Regions from separate parts of the Clostridium sp. HMP27 genome, predicted to be linked through region 4. Evidence: riboswitches for the same ligand, from Rfam matches in the RefSeq annotation. Region 4 holds a riboswitch; each other region holds the start of a gene.
The links. Region 4 has a riboswitch for thiamine pyrophosphate ahead of tenA (thiaminase II). Riboswitches for the same ligand answer to the same signal wherever they lie in the genome.
Positions count from the first base shown of each region.

Region 1: linked by a shared signal. The riboswitch ahead of thiW (energy coupling factor transporter S component ThiW) and the one ahead of tenA (thiaminase II) in region 4 are both predicted to bind thiamine pyrophosphate.
Region 2: linked by a shared signal. The riboswitch ahead of thiC (phosphomethylpyrimidine synthase ThiC) and the one ahead of tenA (thiaminase II) in region 4 are both predicted to bind thiamine pyrophosphate.
Region 3: linked by a shared signal. The riboswitch ahead of thiT (energy-coupled thiamine transporter ThiT) and the one ahead of tenA (thiaminase II) in region 4 are both predicted to bind thiamine pyrophosphate.

Region 1 covers NZ_JMFY01000018.1:209,440-212,631, forward strand. Annotated here, with positions in the region: gene thiM (hydroxyethylthiazole kinase) at 1-80, opposite strand, end outside; gene DP68_RS10130 (hydroxymethylpyrimidine/phosphomethylpyrimidine kinase) at 118-984, opposite strand; gene thiW (energy coupling factor transporter S component ThiW) at 1,047-1,541, opposite strand; TPP riboswitch at 1,692-1,801, opposite strand; gene pdxT (pyridoxal 5'-phosphate synthase glutaminase subunit PdxT) at 1,885-2,454, opposite strand; gene pdxS (pyridoxal 5'-phosphate synthase lyase subunit PdxS) at 2,456-3,192, opposite strand, start outside.
Region 2 covers NZ_JMFY01000018.1:309,864-313,055, reverse strand. Annotated here, with positions in the region: partial or broken gene DP68_RS10660 (amidophosphoribosyltransferase) at 1-32, opposite strand, end outside; gene thiC (phosphomethylpyrimidine synthase ThiC) at 168-1,481, opposite strand; TPP riboswitch at 1,566-1,671, opposite strand; TPP riboswitch at 1,810-1,911, opposite strand; gene DP68_RS10650 (helix-turn-helix domain-containing protein) at 2,042-2,386, opposite strand; gene DP68_RS10645 (flavodoxin family protein) at 2,645-3,192, shown strand, end outside.
Region 3 covers NZ_JMFY01000001.1:33,551-36,742, forward strand. Annotated here, with positions in the region: gene DP68_RS00180 (hypothetical protein) at 1-4, shown strand, start outside; gene DP68_RS00185 (Mrp/NBP35 family ATP-binding protein) at 96-941, shown strand; gene DP68_RS00190 (ferredoxin) at 1,043-1,234, shown strand; gene thiT (energy-coupled thiamine transporter ThiT) at 1,281-1,919, opposite strand; TPP riboswitch at 1,985-2,088, opposite strand; gene DP68_RS19395 (hypothetical protein) at 2,150-2,326, opposite strand; gene DP68_RS00200 (DUF3048 domain-containing protein) at 2,372-3,192, opposite strand, start outside.
Region 4 covers NZ_JMFY01000034.1:34,517-37,708, forward strand. Annotated here, with positions in the region: gene DP68_RS14320 (DUF1576 domain-containing protein) at 1-644, opposite strand, end outside; RNA gene ssrS (6S RNA) at 801-986, shown strand; TPP riboswitch at 1,214-1,323, shown strand; gene tenA (thiaminase II) at 1,453-2,112, shown strand; gene DP68_RS14330 (ABC transporter ATP-binding protein) at 2,118-2,870, shown strand; gene DP68_RS14335 (ABC transporter permease) at 2,867-3,192, shown strand, end outside.

The DNA of each region.
Region 1 (3,192 bases), on a different contig from region 4:
TAATTTGTTATGTGATGTACAAGAGGTGTCTTTTCCTTAACTTGTAAAAGAATACGATTAAGCTTTTCATTAATTCCCATAATAGTTTCCTCCAAACTTATATATAGATTTTTATTTCTATAGCATACCTGCATTTTTATACAGTGTGTAAAAATGATTAGTAGGACCTACACCATGGCCAATATCTAATGAGTGCTTAATTGCTTCTGTAATATATTCCTTAGCTCTTTTTATTGATTCTACTAAAGTATAACCCAATGCTAAATTAGAACATATTGCAGAAGATAAGGTACATCCTGTTCCATGAGTATTTTTAGTATGTATTCTTTCTCCTTCAAAATAATGAAATTCTTTTCCATCATATAATATATCTACAGCATCATCCGCTAAATGACCTCCCTTTAAAAGTACATTAGGGGCCCCTATGAAATGAATTATCTTTGCTGCAGTTTCCATTTGTTCTCTTGTTTCTATAGCCTTTAATGTTTCAGCTTCTTTTAACAATTCACTATACTCATGATTATCCGTATACATCTGTTTATAAGTTTCTATTATAGCCAATGCTTCAGGGATATTAGGAGTTATAATAGAGCTTAAAGGTATTAATTTTTCTATAAGTGCTTTTTTTGATTCAGGTTTAAGTAAATCAAATCCACTTTTTGAAATCATCACAGGATCTAAAACCATATTCTTAGGTTTATATTCATTTAACTTTTTACTGATTGCATCTATAGTTTCTATTTTTGAAACCATTCCTATTTTCACTCCATCTACCTCTATATCCTTAAATATTGCATCTATTTGAGCCTCTATAATTGAAGATGATAAATCCTCCACTGCCCAAACACCTTGAGTATTTTGAGCCGTAATAGCAGTTATAACACTCATTCCAAAGGTTCCATTTGCAGAAAATGTCTTTAAATCAGCCTGAATACCTGCTCCTCCTGAACTGTCAGAACCTGCAATAGTTAATACTTTTTTCATTTACAAAACCTCCTCATTTAGTTTTTTCAATACTTTTTAATCAATTTCAATTAGCCTTAGTGTTATTGCTTATAAACCATGTTTATTATGTTTCTCTTTAATATAATAGTTAGTACCACATAAGCTATTAATGCTCCTCCTAAACTGCTTATGGAAAAAGGTATTACATAAAATAGTGCTGCAACATCTTTTCCAAGTACTAATTTAGAAATTGGGTAACAAACAAGTGCTCCAATTACTCCCGTACCTATAACTTCTCCTAGAAAAGCATGTATAATCTTTTTGCCTCTTTTATAAAATAACGCTGCCAAAAATGCTCCTATCATGCTTCCAGGAAAAGCCATAATAGAACCTGTTCCTAAAATATTTCTTATAACTGATATACAAAAGGCAATACCTACTCCTATGTAGGAATTAAACATTACTGCAGAAAGTACATTAATTAAATGTTGTATAGGAAAACACCTTGAAGCTCCTATTGGAATATAAATTAAATTTGAAAGTAAAACTCCCATAGCTATAAGTAGTGCTGAAAAAGTTAATTTTTTTGTACCCATAAAATCACTCCTAAATTTAAATAATATAAAATTTTAGTACTATCCAGCAGAAAATTAGAAGTATTTTAAAAGTAGTAGTTTTTAATTTTTCTATAATATAAAAAACAAAAGACATAAACTCCCACGAAGTTTATGTCTTAAATATCAAAACAATATCTACATCTAACTCCCTACGCCGGCATTATCCAGATCAGGTTAAAGGGTCTAAGAATGGATTTCTTACTCTCAGCTGGCCATTACCAACTCCCCTGTGTAATTACCTATATTATTAATTTTCATTAACATCATACTATATATAAAAAATTAAGTCAATTGATCCCTATGAAGTTCCTAAAAATTCAAGTTAGAACTGGCACATAGAAATAAAGTATTTGTGGAACTGAAGATTTTCTGTAAGTTCAGGATGAAAGGATGTGACAAGGATATTATTTTGTTTAGCTGCTACTATATTCTCCTTTAACTTATGGAGTACTTCTACATCATCTCCCACACTAACAATAAATGGTGCTCTAATGAACACAAGCGGAATTGGATTATCTGATACACTCTTAATAACATCCTCAGTGCTAAAACTATTTATTTGCCTTCCATATGCATTCCTTCTAACTTTTATATTCATTACAGAAATATGTGTTATGTCGTCATTTTCAATTTCCTGTGCAAGCAGTATCATGCCTGCACAAGTTCCCCATACTGGTAATCCTAATAGTATCTTCTCTCTAAGCTTGGGAAGCATTCCTGTTTCCCTTAAAATTTTGCCAATAGCAGTACTTTCTCCCCCTGGTAAAATTAATCCATTAATATCTTCAATATCCTTTAACGTTTTAACTTCAACTGCATCAAAGCCTAATGCATTTATGCTTTTTATATGTTCTATAACTCCACCTTGAAGGGATAAAACTCCTATCTTCATCTTACCAGCCTCTTTCTGCATATCTATTAGTTAAATCTCTTAAGTCTATTCCACTCATCGGCTCCCCTAATTCTTCTGAAACCTCGGCAAGTCTCTTAGGATCATTATGATAAGTAGTTGCAAGTACTATTGCCTTTGCTCGTTTTTCTGGACTATCTGACTTAAATATTCCAGAGCCAACAAACACCCCTTCGGAGCCAAGCTGCATCATAAGTGCGGCATCTGCTGGTGTTGCAATTCCACCTGCTGCAAAATTCACTACAGGAAGCTTTCCTTCCTTCCAAACAAATTTTATCAATTCGTATGGAGCTGACATTTCCTTTGCAATTGTCATAAGTTCTTGTTCTGGAGCATTTTTTATTTTTCTTATTTCATCCATCATGCATCTCATATGCCTTACAGCTTCAACAACATTTCCTGTACCCGCTTCCCCCTTTGTTCTAATCATAGAAGCTCCCTCACCTATTCTTCTTAAAGCTTCTCCAAGATTTTTAGCACCACAAACAAAAGGAACTTTAAAATCCCATTTATTTATATGATAAGCTTCATCTGCAGGAGTTAAAACTTCACTTTCATCAATATAATCGATTTCCAAAGCTTGAAGTATTTGAGCTTCTACAAAGTGACCAATTCTAACTTTGGCCATAACTGGTATTGAAACTGCTGATTTTATTTCTTTAATCATTTTAGGATCGGACATTCTTGCAACTCCACCTTGCTTCCTTATATCGGAAGGTA
Region 2 (3,192 bases), on a different contig from region 4:
AATCTTGAGTTATAAACACTAGTGCCATCAATCATATCTAAAACGCAGCTTTCTGAGCATTTATAACAGTACTTTCACCAAAGGCAGAGTATCGTACATGGCCTATGGCAGAAAAACCATTTATACTTTGTATTTATCAACATCATTTATTTGCATTTCATCACTTCCTAGTTATCTTCTCTTAAAATATTGATATCTTTTCCCTGCATTATTTTATTCATATTTCTCATGGAACACATTTTTCCGCACATAGTACAACTGTCCTCATGCTCAGGAGAAGATTCTTTTCTATATCTTCTAGCTTTTTCTGGGTCAATAGAAAGCTCAAACATTTTGTCCCAATTAAGTTCTTGTCTTGCTTTACTCATTTCGTTATCCCAGTTTCTAGCACCAGGAATATTTTTGGCTATATCGCCAGCATGAGCAGCTATCTTTGAAGCAATGATACCTTCTTTAACATCCTCTAGATTAGGTAATCTTAGATGCTCTGCCGGAGTTACATAGCATAGAAAATCAGCTCCACAGCTAGCAGCTAATGCTCCTCCAATAGCACTTGTGATGTGGTCATAGCCAGGGGCTATATCTGTAACTATAGGGCCTAATACGTAAAATGGAGCACCATGGCAAAGCTTCTTTTCAAGCAGCATATTTGCTTTAATTTCATTTAATGACATGTGCCCAGGACCTTCTATGATAACTTGAACGTTCCTTTCCCAAGCTCTTAAAGTTAATTCGCCTAATACCATTAATTCTTTTATTTGGCAGGCATCGGTAGCATCATTGATAGAACCAGGTCTGCAGGCATCTCCAAGACTTAAAGTTAAATCGTATTTTTCACATATATCTAATAATTCATCGTAATATTCATAAAAAGGATTTTCCTTGTTATTAAGTTCCATCCAGGCATAAAGAAGAGAACCACCTCTTGAAACAATGTTTGTAAGTCTTTTATTTCTTTTAAACACATTTGCAGTCTCTCTATTTATACCAGCATGAATAGTTACAAAATCTACACCATCTCTTGCGTGCTTTTCTACAACATCTAAAAATTCCTTTGCAGTAATATCCTTTAATTCTTTATCATAAAATCCCACAGCATCATATATTGGGACAGTTCCTATCATAGCAGATGATGAAGTAACAAGTCTTTGTCTAAATTCTTCAGTTTTTCCAAAGGAGCTTAAGTCCATTATAGCCTCAGCCTTCATGTCTAAAGCTAGCTGTACTTTTTTCATTTCTTCATCAATATCACAGCAATCTTTTGATATACCTAAATTTACATTTATTTTTGTTCTTAAGCCTTCTCCTATACCTTCTGGATCTATGGATTTATGATTCTTATTAGCTGGTATAGCAACTTTCCCTTCTGCAATAAGCTTTTTTAAAACTTCTATATGCATATTTTCCTTTTTCGCTACTATTTCCATCTCTTTTGTAATAATACCTTTTTTAGCTGCATCCATTTGAGTTGTATACATAATTTGAACTCTCCTTTATTATTTAATTATTTTTGACAAAAATAAAATGCAAGCCTATATAGGGCTTGCAACAAGAATACGAATGTATAGTTGAAAAATGCTCCCTACGTTGGAATTATCCAAATCAGGTTATGAGGGTCAGAGATAACATCTCTTTCTCAGCTTATCAATATAAGCTCCCCTTGCGCTAGACGTCTTCAAAAAATAACTAGCAGGGTTTGTTTGTATTTTTGAAAAGGTCCAATTATTAAATTTTAAAAATAAATTAAAAAGAAGCTTTACCATACGGCAAAGCTTCTTACAAAATCATATTATAAAAATCAATTATAATAATAATCGTACATAACTTCCCTACGGTAGTACTAACTACGTCAGGTTCATAGAGTTAGATTAGTAAAATCTTCTCAGCCAAAGGGCACCCCTAGTTAATTATAATTATATTTATTTTTTATGTAAGTAATATATTACTTTAAACTCATTATAATGCTGAAGTGATACTATGTAAAGAATTTTTTAGAATAATTATTCAGTGCTTCTTTAATAGTATATCTCAATTTAATAAATTATTGATCACAATCACTGTCTAAGTGAGGATAATATTTAATAGACCAATCTTCAATTTCTTTAATAATCTTGGTAAGTTCTTTTCCCTTATTAGTAAGATAATATTCAACTTTAGGAGGAATTTCAGCATAAATTATTTTGCTTATTAATTCATCATTTTCTAATTCCTTAAGTTTTTCATTTAATACCTTTTGACTTATTCCTTTAGTTATTCGCTGAAGTTCTAAAAATCTTTTAGGTTCATTATATAAATGACATAATAAAACGGCTTTCCATTTTCCTCTTATAAGATCCATCGCAAAATCTAGTAAACATATATATTCTTTTTCATTATAATGTATCATTAAGGTACCTGCCTTTAGTTATTTTGTGAATAGGAGAAATATAAAATTAAAAAACATATTATAGTTATATTATATACTAGAAAAATTATCAATAAAAATTTATAACATAGCGTAAATATACATATTACAATAAATCTTACCTGAAGGTAAGTCATCTAACAAAAAAGTGCGTACTTGTTAATTAAATTACCGAGCCATATAATAATCCCATAAGCACAAAAGATTATAAATATAAAGGTTTATATGGAGGTATGTACTATGAAAGTAATTGCTTTTAACGGAAGTCCTAAAAAAGATGGGAATACCTATGAGGCTATAAAAGCTGTGGCTAATGAGTTAGAAAAAGAAAATATAGAAGTAGAAGTTATCCATGTAGGAAACAAAGTAATACGTGGATGCCTAGCTTGTGGTGGATGTAGTAGAAATATGAATGAAAGATGTGTTATAGAAAATGATGAAGTTAATGAATGGATTCAAAAAATGAAAGAAGCTGATGGAATTATTTTAGGATCGCCTGTACATTATTCAGCTATAGCAGGAACCATGAAATCATTTTTAGATCGAGCATTTCTTGTAACATCAGTAAATAGCGGAATACTTAGACATAAGGTAGGAGCTAGTGTTGTTGCAGTTAGAAGATCAGGAGGGGTTCCAACTTTTGACCAATTAAATAACTACATTAACTATTCAGAAATGGTGATGCCTACATCAAATTACTGGAATGTAGTACATGGTACAGAACCAGGTGAAGCAACTCAAGATGAAGAAGGAATGCAAATTATGAGAGTTTTAGGTAAAAATATGTC
Region 3 (3,192 bases), on a different contig from region 4:
TTAGATATTAATATAATTTTTATAAGGGTTTTTATAACATTTTTTTAGTGCTATAATAAATAAAGTTTTACAATACATATTAAGGAGGAATAGAAATGAGTGATTGCAATAGTTGTCCTAGCAAAGGAAGCTGTAATAGTAATTCATCTACATGTTCTAAAGATGTGCCAAAGCACGGAAATATAAAACATATTATAGGAGTAATAAGTGGAAAAGGTGGAGTTGGTAAGTCAACAGTAACTGGTATTTTAGCGGTACAACTGCAGAAGGCTGGATTTAAAGTTGGAGTACTTGATGGAGATATAACAGGGCCTTCTATGCCAAGGTTTTTTGGCATAAACGAAGAACGAGCAGAAATACATCAAGTAGAAAATAGTGAAGAAGTAAAGTTTATACCTGTCCAAACATCTTTGGGTATAAAGGTAATATCCTTAAATCTTTTAACAGAGGAAGAAGAACAGCCGGTTATATGGAGAGGACCTGTAATAACTGGTGTATTGAAGCAAATGTATTCAGACACAGTCTGGGGAGATTTAGATTATCTTTTAATCGATATGCCTCCAGGAACAGGAGATATAGCATTAACTATAATGCAAAGCATGCCTGTAGAAGGAATGGTAGTTGTATCTACACCTCAAGATATGGTATCCATGATAGTTAAAAAGGTTGTAATAATGGCAGAAAAAATGGATGTAAAGGTATTTGGTGTAGTAGAAAATATGTCTTATGTACAATGTAATAATTGTAGTGAAAAGATTAGAGTATTTAGCAAAAAATCTGCTGAAGAGCAAGCTAAATACTTAGGAGTGCCTTTAATGGCAGAGATGCCTATAAATTTAGATTTAGCTGAAAGCTTAGAGAGCGGTCAAGCGGAAAGATTTGTGTTATTAAATGGGGATTATGATAAATTATTAGATAATTTTATAAAGCTAAGCAAGTAACTACTGCTAAAATTTAAATTTTAAAATTTAATAAAATAGTAATAAAGAATGACGAGTGGGGTAAAATATATATAGTTCAAAGTAAAAGGAGGAATTGTATTATGCAAGCATATGTTGATAAGGATCTTTGTATATCATGTGGACTATGTCCAGCAATAGCTGGGGATGTATTTGAAATGGATGACAGTACTGGAAAAGCAACAGTTGTAGTAGATGAAGTTCCATCAGGTTCAGAAGATGCTGCAAAAGAAGCAGAAGGAAGTTGCCCAACTAATGCCATAAAAGTAGAATAATAAAAATAATAAAAGCATGTAATGATTTTCATTACATGCTTTTCATTTAATGACTATGAATTGAATTTTTATTTAAAATGGAATATATTTGATTAACAGGAATTAGTGTAAGTATTACAATACAAATTAACCCATCTATTGCTAAATAAGAAGCATTGTATATAAGGGAGTATAAATAAGGTGACATTCCCTCTGGAGCATTACTTCCCCAAAATACCACACCTGAAATAAAGTGGAATGTAAATCTTCCTAATACAGCTATAACTGTGGCAATTAATTTTTTGTCTTTAAAAAAGCCTGCAAGACCTAGTGCCATAAATGGTAAAGGATAATCAAATAATACCTGTACAGGATGGAGGATATAAGGTCCTAAAATTAAGCTTAATATACCATACATAAAACCAGTTAGAAATCCTATTTCAGGTCCATAAAATAATGAAAGAAGAATAATAGGTACCATTCCACCTAATGTAATAGCTCCTCCGCTAGGTAATTCTGCGATCTTAAATAAATTAAGGAGTACAGATAATGCAAGACCAATACTTAATTGAGAAATTATTCTTACGGTTAAGGTAATCTTCTTAAGTCTTATAAATACCAGTATTATTAAAATTACTCCTGCAAGGGTTAATAAGGTTAGAGGATACTTAGATAATTCTAAGATTCCACTTTGTAAAGTTTTCATAATAGCCTCCTTTGTGCTAAAGGATATAAAAAATAAAAGTATTCCAGCACTGGAATACCTTATAAAGCGAGTCGAGACTGCTTCCCTACGCTGGTATTATCCAGATCAGGTGATAAGAGTTAATGACTAAATCATTTCTCAGCCGAGTTCGGCACCTCTAGCACGGTTTATTAATTTTATATAACTTATTATATAGTATTATATATGTATTTTCAAGAACGTTGTACTTATTAAAAGAAGTCTACAAGTTTATCATTTCCAGGATGAAGGGGACTAGGATCTACATTTACCATATCTCCGAGCTTTATATGCTCAGATAACGTAAGTCTGTTAATTTCCATAGTAGTACCATCTTCTAAAGCAACTAGGGCATCTGAGCCTATTAAATCTATTATCCGACCTTTCATGGGCAATACCTCCTTTTTAGTTAGTATTGCCTATAATTAAGTAAATTATTTTATTTTAATGTTTGCTTTTTTATCTAGTATGTGCCACCAAGTATTTCCTATATTTAAAGGGATAGGATTTCCGAGATTATCTAGAAGCTCTGTACTGGAATCTAAGCTAGATTGTTTCCACTTTCCCTTAACTACTTTACCGTTGCTTATAACTAGGCAATCTCCTTCACCAATTAGTCGTATATCAACATGTAAATTATCAGTTTGAAGTGTTATGTTTGTAAGCTGAATAACGATATTCTTTGCTTGTATAGGAATATTATTGTCTCTATTTACAGAAGGGGTACCATCCATATATTTAACATATAAGCCATCTTTAAGTATATAAGAAGTATTGTAATATTTATTTACTTTTATAGTAACTGAACTAGAACTATCAAGATTTGAATTTTCCCAATAGGATTTATTAAAATTATAAGTTGATGTAGGTTTAGCTATAAGATTTTTTTCTGAAATTAAATTTCTCATATTTTCTGTGGATGTATATAAGCTATGTTCATACTTTCTAGACTTATCCCGCCAATAATACTTTTCATATATAAATTCATTTAAGCTTGGCAAATTTTCAGTCTCAATTTGAGTTTTAGCTTCTTCGCTATATCCACAATGTCCAAAAGGTAATTTATGAAGTTTAGATAAGTCTAAAAAGTAAGGTCGCGCACTTCGAACTGGACCAATTTTTTCAGGACTATTTTTGTGAAATAAGGCAATGAATCTTGGAATTCCTCCTTCGGCCATGGTTTCATATACTATATCAGCATCTACAAGGCCAGATTGTGGGCGAGCATCCTTAGAATTTTCTACAATAACCATAA
Region 4 (3,192 bases):
CCTCTAAGTACAGAGGTTATTATAGAACCGATGAGGCCTGCTGTAAATCCTATATTATAAAGATTATATCCATCATGGACTTTTATAAGATGTGATGATAGTGGTGTTATTACAAATCCTATTAGTATTCCAAATAGTATGCCAATAGGAAGACCTAATTTTATAGATACATGTAATCCAAAGCTTATCTCACTTACTACTGGGGCAAGAGCTGTACTAAACATCATTATTACTACTATGTTTTTGAAATTTATTTGTTGATACTTAACATAGAGGTATCCTCCTAAATATATAGGCCAGACATTGAATAAGTTTTTTCCTATAAACGAGAAGGCCATAATAGTAAATACAGATGCAATTAATGCGCCATTAACTTTTAATTTTAATTTCCATATTATAAAAATGTTTACTAAGGTTAAAACACCTGCATTTATAAATGTTGCTCCAATTCCACCAACTGATATATAATCCGTCAATAGTATGTCGGGACTTACAACTATTCTATAAAGTCCTTTATATATGTTTTTAGGGTTATCAAATATAAAAGCTAAGATGATTAGGCATAATGGAAATAAACTAAGTATAGTTAAAACTCTTTCTTTTCCAATATCTATAGAATCCTTTGTAATAGCGACAACCTCCAAATGAACACCTCCAATGAAATTTTAAGTGTTCTATAATATTTTGGTATTGAAAAACTTATGTATACTTTACATAAATTTAATAGAATTTTATCAACCTTAAATTCCCTATTGCAATCTAGATGATATTTGATATAATAATTTCATAAGGTTAATCCCTTATTTCTGAAATATTTGTGAAGCTCTTATTTTGAACCTACATTACTTAAAAGGGAGTTCAACATTTAGATGTGAATTGACTCATAAGTCCAACGTAAATGGCAAGGTCTATAAAGCATCTGTGAGGACACCCACCTATCGGAGAGATAGGTGTCAAAATTAGGGCAGCGGTATTTTGGATACTTTCTTTGATTATAATTAGATTAGTATATATGATAAGAGATGACACTAGTCATCTCTTATTTTTGTATGAATAAAAATTTCCAGCTATGTTTCTAATATTAATCACTTAAAAAAGTCTTGGCATTTTTAAGCTATTGTGGTAATATGACTTTGTAAGATTAAGGTGAAAAGCAGTTTATGTAAGATTAGATTTTAATAGTATTACATATTGTGAAACACAACAAGTGCATAAAAAATCCCGGGGGGGCTGGTGTTGCTGGCTGAGAGTAAGAACGAAATTCTTAGACCCTTTTAACCTGAACTGGATAATTCCAGCGTAGGAAGAGGTTTTACATATACATATATTTTGAGGATATAGGTACAAATCTCTTTTGTAGATTTGTACCTTTTTATTTTTCTAAGATCCTTAAAATTATTAGTCTTACAATATTAAGTGTTACGACTAAAAGGAGCAATGGAGGGATTAATAATGAAATTTTCACAAAGTTTATACAAGAGTGTTGAAGATATTTGGGAATCTTATTACAAACATCCTTTTGTAGATGGTATAGGACAAGGAACTTTAGATGTGGACAAATTTAAATTTTACATGATTCAAGATTATATTTATCTTATTGATTATGCAAAAATTTATGCTCTGGGTATAGTTAAGGCTGATACTGAAGAGGTAATGAAAGGATTTGCCACTATGGTAAATGGAATATTAAATGGCGAAATGAGTATTCATAGATCTTATATGAGAAGACTTGGAATTACTCAGGAGGAAATTAGAGATACAAAGGCATCCCTTGCTAATATTTCCTATACTAATTATATGCTTTCTGTATCTCAAAGAGGAACTTTAGCAGATCTTACTGTGTCATTATTATCTTGTATGTGGAGTTATTTAGAGATTGGAAGACAGTTAAGTAAAATTCCAGGAGCTGTAGATCACGAGTTCTATGGAGAATGGATAAGAGGATATATTTCAGAGGATTATATAAAGCTAACTAACTGGGTAATAGACTTAGTAGATGACCTGGCAAAGGATCTACCAAAAGGGGAGCTTGAAAAGCTAGAGGAAATATTTGTGAACACAAGTAAATATGAGTATATGTTTTGGGACATGGCTTATAACAAGGAGATGTAATCAGTATGTTAGAGTTTTCTAATGTGAACTTTAAATATGAAAATGATTCAAAGACTCTTATAGAAGATCTAAACTTTAAGATAAATAAAGGAGATTTTGTAAGTATAATAGGGCCTAGTGGTTGTGGTAAAAGTACAATCTTTAGATTGATTTCAAAACTTGAAAAAGCTTCTAGTGGAGATATTTTATTAGGTGGTAATAATATTAAAGACCTACATGGCCATATAGGGTACATGCCCCAACGAGATTTATTAATACCCTGGAGAACGATTTTAGAAAATGCTTCATTACCGATGGAAGTAGGTTCTAGAAATGTTAAAGAAGCTAGACAAAAGGCAGAGGAATATTTAAAGATTTTTGGCTTAAATGAGTATAAAGATAAACATCCAAAGGATCTATCGGGAGGAATGAGACAAAGGGTTTCTTTTATCAGAACATTACTTACAGGATCAGAGGTAATGCTTCTAGACGAGCCTTTTAGTGCCTTAGATGCTATTACAAAGGTTTCTATGCAGGAATGGCTTCTAAGTCAATGGATTAATTTAAAAAAGACTATCTTGTTTATAACTCATGACGTAGAAGAAGCTTTATTTTTATCTAATAGGATATTTGTGATATCAGAAAAGCCTATTGTAAGGTTAAAGGAAGTTATAGTTCCTCTTAATTATCCAAGAGATAGACATGCTTTAAGCAATAGGGAAATACTTGAGATAAAAGAAGAACTTATAAATGAATTAAAGCAGAGGGTAGAGCTATGAAGAAATATAAATCATCAGCAATTGTAGGAATTTTCTTTTTTATTACCTGGGAAATTATTGCACGATATATAAATGCAATGTTTATACTTCCATCTCCTACTAAAGTTTTAATGAAAACTTGGGAGCTTAGGGAACCTCTTTTTTTAGTGCATCTTCCTGCTACAATGCTAGTTACTTTCATAGGACTTTTAATATCAATAGTTTTAGGAGTTATGCTAGCCATAGCTATGAGTTTAAATAAAAGAATTGAAGAAGCAATATATCCTATTTTAGTAGTAACTCAAACTATACCGATAACGGCATTGGCGCCAATATTTGTACT